3 regions of the Pseudomonas sp. PA-7-1E genome follow, and region 3 is predicted to be linked to each of the others. Evidence: riboswitches for the same ligand, from Rfam matches in the RefSeq annotation. Region 3 holds a riboswitch; each other region holds the start of a gene.
What was found. Region 3 has a riboswitch for cobalamin ahead of GIW79_RS17625 (CbtB domain-containing protein). Riboswitches for the same ligand answer to the same signal wherever they lie in the genome.
Positions count from the first base shown of each region.

Region 1: linked by a shared signal. The riboswitch ahead of GIW79_RS26705 (ABC transporter substrate-binding protein) and the one ahead of GIW79_RS17625 (CbtB domain-containing protein) in region 3 are both predicted to bind cobalamin.
Region 2: linked by a shared signal. The riboswitch ahead of cobO (cob(I)yrinic acid a,c-diamide adenosyltransferase) and the one ahead of GIW79_RS17625 (CbtB domain-containing protein) in region 3 are both predicted to bind cobalamin.

Region 1 is NZ_WKFA01000072.1:19,814-23,017, reverse strand. It holds gene GIW79_RS26715 (ABC transporter ATP-binding protein) at 1-22, opposite strand, end outside; gene GIW79_RS26710 (FecCD family ABC transporter permease) at 19-1,023, opposite strand; gene GIW79_RS26705 (ABC transporter substrate-binding protein) at 1,020-2,030, opposite strand; cobalamin riboswitch at 2,146-2,338, opposite strand; gene GIW79_RS26700 (DNA/RNA non-specific endonuclease) at 2,458-3,204, opposite strand, start outside.
Region 2 is NZ_WKFA01000096.1:857-4,060, reverse strand. It holds gene GIW79_RS28870 (PQQ-dependent sugar dehydrogenase) at 1-1,203, opposite strand, end outside; cobalamin riboswitch at 1,303-1,549, shown strand; gene cobO (cob(I)yrinic acid a,c-diamide adenosyltransferase) at 1,629-2,240, shown strand; gene GIW79_RS28860 (cobyrinate a,c-diamide synthase) at 2,237-3,204, shown strand, end outside.
Region 3 is NZ_WKFA01000026.1:40,613-43,816, forward strand. It holds gene cobW (cobalamin biosynthesis protein CobW) at 1-507, opposite strand, end outside; cobalamin riboswitch at 601-800, opposite strand; cobalamin riboswitch at 842-1,054, shown strand; gene GIW79_RS17625 (CbtB domain-containing protein) at 1,152-1,340, shown strand; gene GIW79_RS17630 (CbtA family protein) at 1,352-2,056, shown strand; gene GIW79_RS17635 (cobalamin biosynthesis protein) at 2,053-2,445, shown strand; gene cobM (precorrin-4 C(11)-methyltransferase) at 2,516-3,204, shown strand, end outside.

The DNA of each region.
Region 1 (3,204 bases), on a different contig from region 3:
CGCGGCAACTGAGTACGCTCATCGCGCATTCCTCCGGCCGATCAGGATCAGCGCAAACACTGGCGCGCCCACCAATGCGGTGACCACACCCACCGGAATCACCTGGCCCTTGATCAAGGTGCGCGACAGCACGTCCGCAGCGATCAAAAACAGCGCGCCCCCCAAGGCGCTGGCCGGCAGCAAGCGCGAATGCCCGGTGCCAAGCAACAGGCGCACCGCATGGGGAATCACCAAGCCGACAAACCCGATGGAGCCGACGATGGATACCATCACCGCCGTCACCAGCGCGGCGCAGGCCACCAGCACAAATTGCACGCGGCGCACCGGGATGCCGAGGGAGGCTGCCGAGTCGCTGCCGAAGGTGAACGCATCCAGTGCACGCCGGTGCCACAGGCACACCGCGAGCCCCACGACCGCCACCGGCACCGCCAACCACACCGACGGCCAGCGCACGCCGCTGAGGTTGCCCAGCAGCCAGAACATAATGCCGCGGGCTTGTTCGGAGCTGGCCGACTTGGTGATCAGGAAGGCCGTCAGAGCATTGAACAACTGTGAACCGGCGATGCCCGCGAGGATGATCTGCCCGGTACCGCTGGACGATCCGCTGGCCCGTGCGAGCAGCGTCACCAGCGCAAAGGCCGCCATCGCCCCCACAAACGCGCCCGCCGATAACGACACCAGGCCACCGCCCACGCCGATCAAGGCAACGAGCACCGCGCCGGTTGACGCGCCGGCGCTGATGCCCAGCAAGTACGGGTCGGCCAGCGGGTTACGCAGCAGCGATTGCAGGATCACGCCGCACGTTGCCAACCCTGCGCCGCAAGCTGCGGCCACCAATGCACGGGTGAGGCGGTAGTTCCATACCACGCCTTCGTCGATGGGGTCCAGTACGTAGCCGGCGCTCCAGAGTTTATTGGCGAGCACCTGCAGCACCACCTGTGGTTCGATGGCGGTTTCACCGATGGCGACGCCAGCGAGCAGGGCGAGCAGCAGCAACGCCAGGGCGAGTAGGGTGCGCATCATTGGCCCAGGTGGTAGCCGTCAATGGCGGCCGCCAGTTGTTCAAGGCCCTCGAAGGTGCGCAGGCTCGCCTGCAAGGCCAGAGCGTCGAGGATGATGATGCGGTTGTTCTTCACCGCGTCCATGTTGCGGGTCACGGGGTCGCTGCGCAGGAAGGCGAGTTTCTTTTCATGGTCGTCGGCCGGGTAGCGACGGCGATCCATGCGTGCGATCACCAGGAAGGTGGGATTGGCCTTGGCGATGGTTTCCCAGCCGACGGCAGGCCACTCCTCATCGGACTGCACCACGTTACGCAAGCCAAGGGTTTGCAGCATGAATTGCGGCACGCCTTTGTGGCCGGCTACGTAAGGGTCGCTGGCCATTTCGGCGCTGGAAAACCACACCAGTGCGCTGGCTTGCTGCAAGCCCTTGCCCTGGGCCGTGGCGACGGACTTGGCCAGGCGCGCCTTGAGTTCGTCGGTCAGTTGTTGGCCGCGATCCTGCACGTCGAAAATCTGCGCCAGTTGCTGGAGGCTCTGGTAGATCGTCTCGATGCGAAAGGGCTCCAATCGCGTGCCGTCGGCGCCGACCAGGTTGTCCTTGCCTTCGCAATCGGACGGCAACAGGTAGGTGGGGATTTTCAGTTCATGAAACTGCTCACGGGTACCGACCACGCCTTGGGGGCCCACCACCCATTCCAGCTCGGCGGCCACCAGTTGCGGGCGCTTGGCGAGTACGGCTTCGAAGCTGGGCTCGTTGTTGGCCAGGCGCTCGATGTGATCGTCCTGGGCCTTGTACTGCGCCGCCACGTTGTTGAACCACAGCGAAGTGCCGACCACCTTGTCGCCCACGCCCAGGGCATACAGCATCTCGGTGGCGGCCTGGCCGATGGTGACGCTGCGGGCGGGGGCGTGCTGGAGGGTCAGGGTGCTGCCGCAGTTTTGCAGGGTCAGCGGGTACTGAGTGGGCGCGGCTTGCGCCAGGGCACACATACCCAAGCCTGCGATCAGGGCGGTAACGCGTGGCAGCATGAGGCGATCTCCTTGTGAACCGTAGGTGCAGCAGGGGAGGTACGGCTCGGAAATACGCCCATGGAGGCTGCTGATGCGCAGGGCCAGGATGTCCTTCCCGGACACCCCGCCGGTTAGTGAGTTAGCTGGGCCGGCAGGTCTCCTGACTGATGCGTCGTCGCCATGCCCCGCCTTCCCGGACGTGGTCCAGTGGCATTCAAGGGCAGGCTCGGCATCTACAGTTGCGGGGGCAGTTTCGTTTCACGTCGCGTGCGGCGTTTCGAATTCCCTGTTAGTCCCATACGGGAACCGGCGGCGGTATGGTAAGCGATCACCCCCTGTAGGAGCGAGCTTGCTCGCGAAGGTCGTCAACGATAACGCGGGGAGCCTGATGCGCCGCGGCGTTCTCAGGTGCTTCGCGAGCAAGCTCGCTCCTACAAAAGAAGCGTCAGAGCCGAATATCCTGGGGGCCGCGGATCAGCGCTTCGATCCGGGTGCCTGTGGCGCGCTCTTCGTTGCTGAAGCCGTCGTAGTCGGCCAGGTTGGCGAAGCGGATACCGGTCAATTGTTCGATCGCAATCACACTGCGCTGGTAGGTTCGAAGCGGGCCGAATACCAGGTCGAGTTGGCCCAGTTCGCGGCTCTGGTCAATCATGTAGGCGCTGGCGGACGGCTTGCCATCGTCGCTGAGGTAGGCCACTACTTTCCAGAACGCCTTGGGGATTTTCACGCCACGGTACAGTCGGTCGTCATCGGCGAACACTGGCCCGGTAAACACCGTGGCCCGGGCTTTCCAGCGCTGGGTGTTGTCGAGAATGTAGTCTTCGAGCTCCAGCCAGGTCTTCTGGTTGAAGCCGCTCATCTGTGGCGAGCAGTTGGTGAAGTGAAAGGTGTCGAAGTTGGCGGTGTTGGCCTCATCGCCCCAGTTGGGGTCCTGGCGCCGCACCAGGTGGCCACGGTCCAGGCCATTGCCGGCATAAAGGTCTTCACCTACCTGCGCCTCCAGGGGCAGGCGACCATCGTAGGCCCAGGTGTCGTTGCTGCGCGTGATGTCCACATGCTTGGCGCCATCGATATTCACCCCCACGTACAGCGCCAGTCGTCGAGCGTGCGACATGGTGATGGAGAAATGCGTGTAGTCCAGGCGCTTGGGTTGCACATCGCCCGCCAGTGGCTGGTCAACCGTGGGCCATGG
Region 2 (3,204 bases), on a different contig from region 3:
GCTATCAAGAAACCCCGTCAGCACATCCACCGGTTGCCCTTTCGGCTGGCCCCCTTCGAAGGGAACGAAAATCACCTTGTAGCCACTGTGCGGCTTGCGGTTCCAGGAACCATGCTGGCCGATAAATGCGCCATTACTGAAGGGAGCGGGCAGTTTGCTGCCCTCGGCGAAGGTCAGCCCCAGCGACGCAGTATGAGGGCCTACCGCATAGTCGGGAGCGATGGCCTTGGCGACCATGTCCAGGTTCTGCGGGGTGACACGCACATCCACATGCTGGCCGTAATAACTGAAGGGCCAGCCGTAGAAGCCGCCATCCTTGACCGAGGTGATGTAATCCGGCACCAGGTCACTGCCGATCTCATCGCGTTCGTTGACCGCCGTCCACAGCTTGCCGCTCTGTGGCTCCCACGCCATGCCGTTGGGGTTGCGCAGGCCGGAGGCAAAAATGCGGTGTTGGCCGCTGGCGCGGTCGACTTCCCAAATGGCGGCGCGGCCCTGTTCGGCTTCCAGGCCGTTTTCGCCGACGTTGCTGTTGGAGCCGACGCTCACGTACAGCTTGCTGCCGTCCTGGCTGGCCACCACATTTTTGGTCCAGTGGTGGTTCAAGGGGCCACCGGGTAAGTCCACTACCTTGGCGCCTGGGGCTGTGATTGCGGTTTCACCCGGCTGATAGGGGAAGCGCAGCAACTTATCCGAATCGGCCACATACAGGTCGTTGCCTACCAAGGTCATGCCAAACGGCGAATGGAGGTTCTCCAGGAACACCGTGCGAGTTTCTGCCACACCGTCATGGTCGGCATCGCGCAGCAAGGTAATACGGTTCGGGCTCGGCACCCCGGCGCCAGCGCGATCCATGACCTTTTCCATCACCCAGCCACGTACGCCTTTGGCATCGTCCGGCTTGGGCGGTGCATTGGTCTCGGCCACCAGCACGTCGCCGTTGGGCAGCACGTAGAGCCAGCGCGGATGATCCAGGCCTTCGGCGAACGCGGCCACTTGGGTACCGGCGGCGGCGATGGGCTTGGCGCCTTCGGGCCAGCCGATGGCCGGGGCGATATTGACGGTGGGGATCAGCGTCTTGTTCGGCTCCGGCAACTTGGGCGAGGGACCGGTGCCATCGGCGACCTGCAGGGTCGAGCTTTCGCCGCACGCGGCGAGGCTGCCTGCAAGCATGATCAGTAGGGCGAGTCGGGTTTTAGGCATGGTTTTCTCCTTGATACCTGTAGGGGTAGAGAAGCACGAACGGCAGATGGTTCAAGTACAAGGCCAGCTTTAATTGACGCTCCACCCCCAACCCACTAACCTTCGCGGCTTGTTCCAGGTGCTCTGTGGCGCGTGCGTCGACAGAGTGAAACAGGGAAGCCGGTGAGTGAGCGCACTTGTACACAGTGCCGCCGCGATTCCGGCGCTGCCCCCGCAACGGTAAATGAGTCAAGACGGTGCTGTTTGCCACTGTATCGCGTGCGATATGGGAAGGCGCACCCTCGGCTGCTTGCTATCAAAAGCGCCACTCATGAGCCCGGAGACCGGCCTGGATCATCCAACAGCATCACGGTGGGCGATGCTTGGCTGTCTGTTTTTTCTTTTTCCTGCCCGCCGTTTTTGTCCAGCCCCAACGGAGAGCTGCCATGACTGATTCCCCCGACCGCGACGAACGCCACTTGGCGCGCATGCTGCGCAAAAAAGCCGTGATTGACGAGCGCATCGCCAATTCCCCCAATGAGTGCGGCCTGCTGCTGGTGCTGACCGGCAACGGCAAAGGCAAGAGCAGTTCGGCGTTCGGCATGTTGGCCCGGGCCATGGGGCATGGCATGCAATGCGGTGTGGTGCAGTTCATCAAGGGGCGTAACAGCACCGGCGAAGAATTGTTTTTCCGCCGCTTCCCCGAGCAGGTGCACTTTCATGTGATGGGCGAAGGCTTCACCTGGGAAACCCAGGATCGCCAGCGCGATATCGCCGCTGCCGAAGCGGCTTGGGCGGTGTCCCGGGCCATGTTGAATGACCCCTCTATCGGCTTGGTGGTGCTGGACGAATTGAACATCGCCCTCAAGCACGGTTACCTTGACCTGGACCAGGTACTCAGCGACCTGCAAGCCCGCCCGCCCATGCAGCATGTGGTGGTCACCGGCCGTGGCGCCAAGCCTGAGCTGATCGAAATGGGCGACACCGTCACCGAAATGGGCATGCTCAAGCACGCGTTCCAGGCCGGTATCAAGGCACAGAAAGGCGTCGAACTTTGAATCAGCCCCGTCATTGCCCGGCCGTATTGATCGCCGCTCCGGCGTCCGGCCAGGGCAAAACCACGGTCACCGCCGCGCTCGCCCGTTTGCACCGCAACCTGGGACGCAAGGTGCGCGTGTTCAAATGCGGGCCGGACTTTCTCGACCCGATGATCCACGAGCGTGCCAGTGGCGCGCCGGTGTACCAGTTGGACATGTGGATGGTGGGCGAGCAGGAAAGCCGCCGCCTGCTCTGGGAGGCAGCGGGGGAGGCTGACCTGATCCTCATCGAAGGCGTGATGGGCCTGTTCGACGGCACGCCTTCCAGCGCTGACTTGGCGCGGCACTTCGGTGTACCGGTGCTGGGCGTGATCGATGGCACCGCCATGGCCCAGACGTTCGGCGCTTTGGCCCTGGGGCTGGCGCGCTATCAGCCCGACCTGCCGTTCGCCGGCGTGCTGGCCAATCGCGTCGGCACCCTGCGCCATGCGCAATTGCTTGAAGGCAGCCTCACCGAGGGCTTGCGTTGGTACGGCGCGTTATCCCGTGAGACCGGCATCGAACTGCCCAGCCGCCACCTGGGCCTGGTGCAAGCCAGCGAACTGAATGACCTTGATATACGCTTGGATGCTGCCGCCCAGGCGTTGGGCAGCAGTTGCGAAGTGGCCCTGCCGCCGCCGGTAACCTTTGCCGCGCCGCAAGTGGTCGAGGCCGAGCCCTTGCTGGTCGGTGTGCGGATTGCCGTGGCCCGTGACGAAGCCTTTGCCTTTACCTACGGCGCCAGCCTGGATTTGCTGCGGGCGATGGGCGCCGAGTTGAAGTTCTTTTCACCGATCCATGATCGCCAATTGCCTCAAGCTGACAGCCTCTATCTGCCCGGCGGCTATCCGGAACTGCACCACCAGGCATTGTCGGCCAATACCTCGATGCTGGGCGCAATTCGTGCTCATCACGCCGCTGGCAAGCCACTGCTCGCTGAATGTGG
Region 3 (3,204 bases):
GGGTGATTCGTGGTCCAGGTTAGGGTCGAGTTTGCGCTGGGCGTCGACCTGGTCCGGGAAGGCGGCAAAGGTACCGGCGGCCACGGCTGGGCTGTCGACTACGGTGATCACCGCGTCAACGGTACAGGCGCTGCGGATTTCCGGCCACTGGAAGGCTTGCACCAACGGCTTGGGCAGGGCCAGGCCCGAGGTTTCGATGAGGATATGGTCCAGGTCACCGCGACGGGCGACCAGTTCGCGCATCACCGGAAAGAACTCTTCCTGCACGGTGCAGCACAGGCAACCGTTGGCCAGCTCGTAGACGCGGCCATTGGACTCTTCTTCGGTGCAACCGATAGAACACTGCTTGAGGATTTCACCGTCGATGCCCAGCTCGCCGAACTCGTTGACGATCACCGCAATGCGACGGCCCTGGGCGTTGTCGAGCATATGGCGCAACAGCGTGGTTTTGCCCGAGCCAAGGAAGCCGGTAACGATGGTGACGGGGAGTTTGGCCAGTGTTTTCATCGGATGCCCTTTGGGGCGGGCATACGGGACGACAGGCCCTGCGGCAGCGCGCAGCAGCGGATTTCGTCACCGGATCACCCCGCCCGGTTGAATTGGAAAATCGGTTGCGAGGCAGGTCTCCTGGCTTGGGGTGTGCAGGTCTTGCGACCAACGCTGACTGCGCCTTCCCGCCCTATCGGCAGTGGCGTGGCAGTCAACTGAACCCTTCACAGTTGCGGGGGCAGCCGCGGCTTGAACCGCGTTCCCTTCTTAGCTTCGGCCTGGGCCGAAGAACCTCGAAGGTGCAAGGCTACAGTGGCTTGCAGCATTTGACTACCGTCCCGGCCCATGCTCTCCTACACGCCTTGTTTCGGGTGCCCTTCACAGGGTGAAACGGGAAACCGGTGCGTCATAGACCTATGACCAGTCCGGTGCTGCCCCCGCAACGGTAAGCGAGCGAAGCGTCACGGCCACTGTGCTTTTGCATGGGAAGGCGATGCTTTCAGGAGGACTCTTTCAAGAGCCGCCCCTCGCAAGCCCGGAGACCGGCCCGAAAAATTCAGATAACAAACCCGCGGTGGGCGGGCGCTGTTCAGAACCCTGCGTGCCTGGCGCGTGGGGTTTTCATGCGCTCGTTTCACCCTGACACCTGAAAGGGACGCGCCATGTCGATCATCAGCAGCACTTCGCACACCGCTACTAGCACCGCCACCCTCAGCCAACGCCTGACCGCCGCCATCGGTGCGTCGATACTCGGCGCGTGTTTGGTGTATTTCGCCGGGTTCTCGCATATCGAGGCGGTGCACAACGCCGCCCACGATACCCGCCACAGCGCCGCGTTCCCGTGCCATTGAGAGCTGCCGACATGATCAAGCGTATTGCGCAAACCGCAGGGTTCACTGGGCTTTTGGCTGCCTTGCTGCTGACCCTGCTGCAAAGTTTCTGGGTGGCACCGCTGATCCTGCAGGCGGAAAGCTTTGAAAAAGCCCCGCCAGCCGCTGAAGTGGTGCACGAGCACGCCGCTGGCGCTGCTGCCCACAGCCACGATGCCCAAGCCTGGGAGCCGGAAGATGGCTGGCAGCGTGTGTTGTCCACCACTGGAGGCAACCTGGTGGTGGCCGTAGGCTTTGCACTGATGCTCGCCGGCCTCTACACGCTGCGTGCGCCGACCCGCACCGCCCAAGGCCTGCTCTGGGGCCTGGCCGGCTACGCGACCTTTGTACTGGCACCCACCCTGGGCCTGCCACCGGAACTGCCGGGCACTGCGGCGGCTGACCTGACGCTACGCCAGACCTGGTGGATCGGCACCGCAGCCTCCACCGCCGCCGGCCTGGCGCTGATCGTGTTCGGCCGCAACTGGCTGTTGAAAGGCCTTGGGCTGGCGATCCTTGCCGTACCCCACGTCATCGGCGCGCCGCAACCTGAGGTACATTCGATGCTGGCCCCGGAGGCGCTCGAAGCGCAGTTCAAGATCGCCTCGCAATTGACCAACGTCGCCTTCTGGCTGGCCCTGGGCCTGATCAGCGCCTGGTTGTTCCGCCGCAACCGCGACGACCAATACTCGGCATGATCCTGGTTGTCGGTTTGGGCTGCCAGCGTGGCTGTGAGGTTCACAGCCTGCTGGCGTTGCTGGACGGAGCCCTGGCCGCGGCAGGCATTGATCGCTCACGCATAACTGCGCTGGCAAGCATTGATCGCAAGCGCGATGAACCTGGGCTGCTGGCGCTGGCCCAGCGGTTGAACCTGCCCTTGCAGTGCTTCAGCGCCGAGCAACTGGCGGGCTATGAGCATCGGCTAAGTCATCGCTCAACGCTGGCGTTTGCCCATACCGGCTGTTACGGGGTGGCCGAAAGCGCCGCCCTGGCCCTGGCCGAGCACCTGTCCAATGGCCCTGCGCGCCTGCTGATCACCCGCCAGAAAAGCGCACAGGCCACCATTGCATTGGCCTGCGCGGGCTAAAATCCCGATAATTGCCGCTTTTGAGCATGAGCCGTGTTCATGCTCACGCGTTTCTGAACAGGACTTCTCCATGACCGTCTACTTTATCGGCGCCGGCCCCGGCGACCCGGAATTGATCACCGTCAAGGGCCAGCGGCTGATCCGCAGTTGCCCGGTGATCATCTACGCCGGCTCGCTGGTGCCCGCCGCCGTACTGGAAGGTCATCAGGCGCTTCAGGTGGTCAACAGTGCCGAGCTGCACCTGGAACAGATCATGGAGTTGATCAAGACGGCCCATGCCAAAGGCCAGGATGTGGCGCGGGTGCACTCCGGCGATCCCAGCCTGTATGGGGCGATTGGTGAACAAATACGCCATTTGCGTGAGCTGGGCATCCCTTTCCAGATCATTCCAGGGGTCACGGCGGTCGCGGCGTGCGCGGCCTTGCTGGAGACCGAACTGACCCTGCCGGACATCGCCCAAAGCGTGATCCTGACCCGTTACGCCGATAAAACCAGCATGCCCCCCGGTGAAGACTTCGACAGCCTGGCGCGACATGGCACCACGATGGCGATTCATCTGGGGGTCAATCATCTGCAGAAGATCGTTGCTGAACTGTTGCCGCACTATGGCGCAGACTGCCCGATTGCCGTGGTACACCGTGCCACCTGGCCGGATCAGGATTGGGTGGTCGGTACGCTGAGTGACATTGCCCAGAAAGTCGCGGCGAAGGGGTTTCGGCGGACAGCGTTGATTGTGGTGGGCTGGGTGTTGTCCAGTGA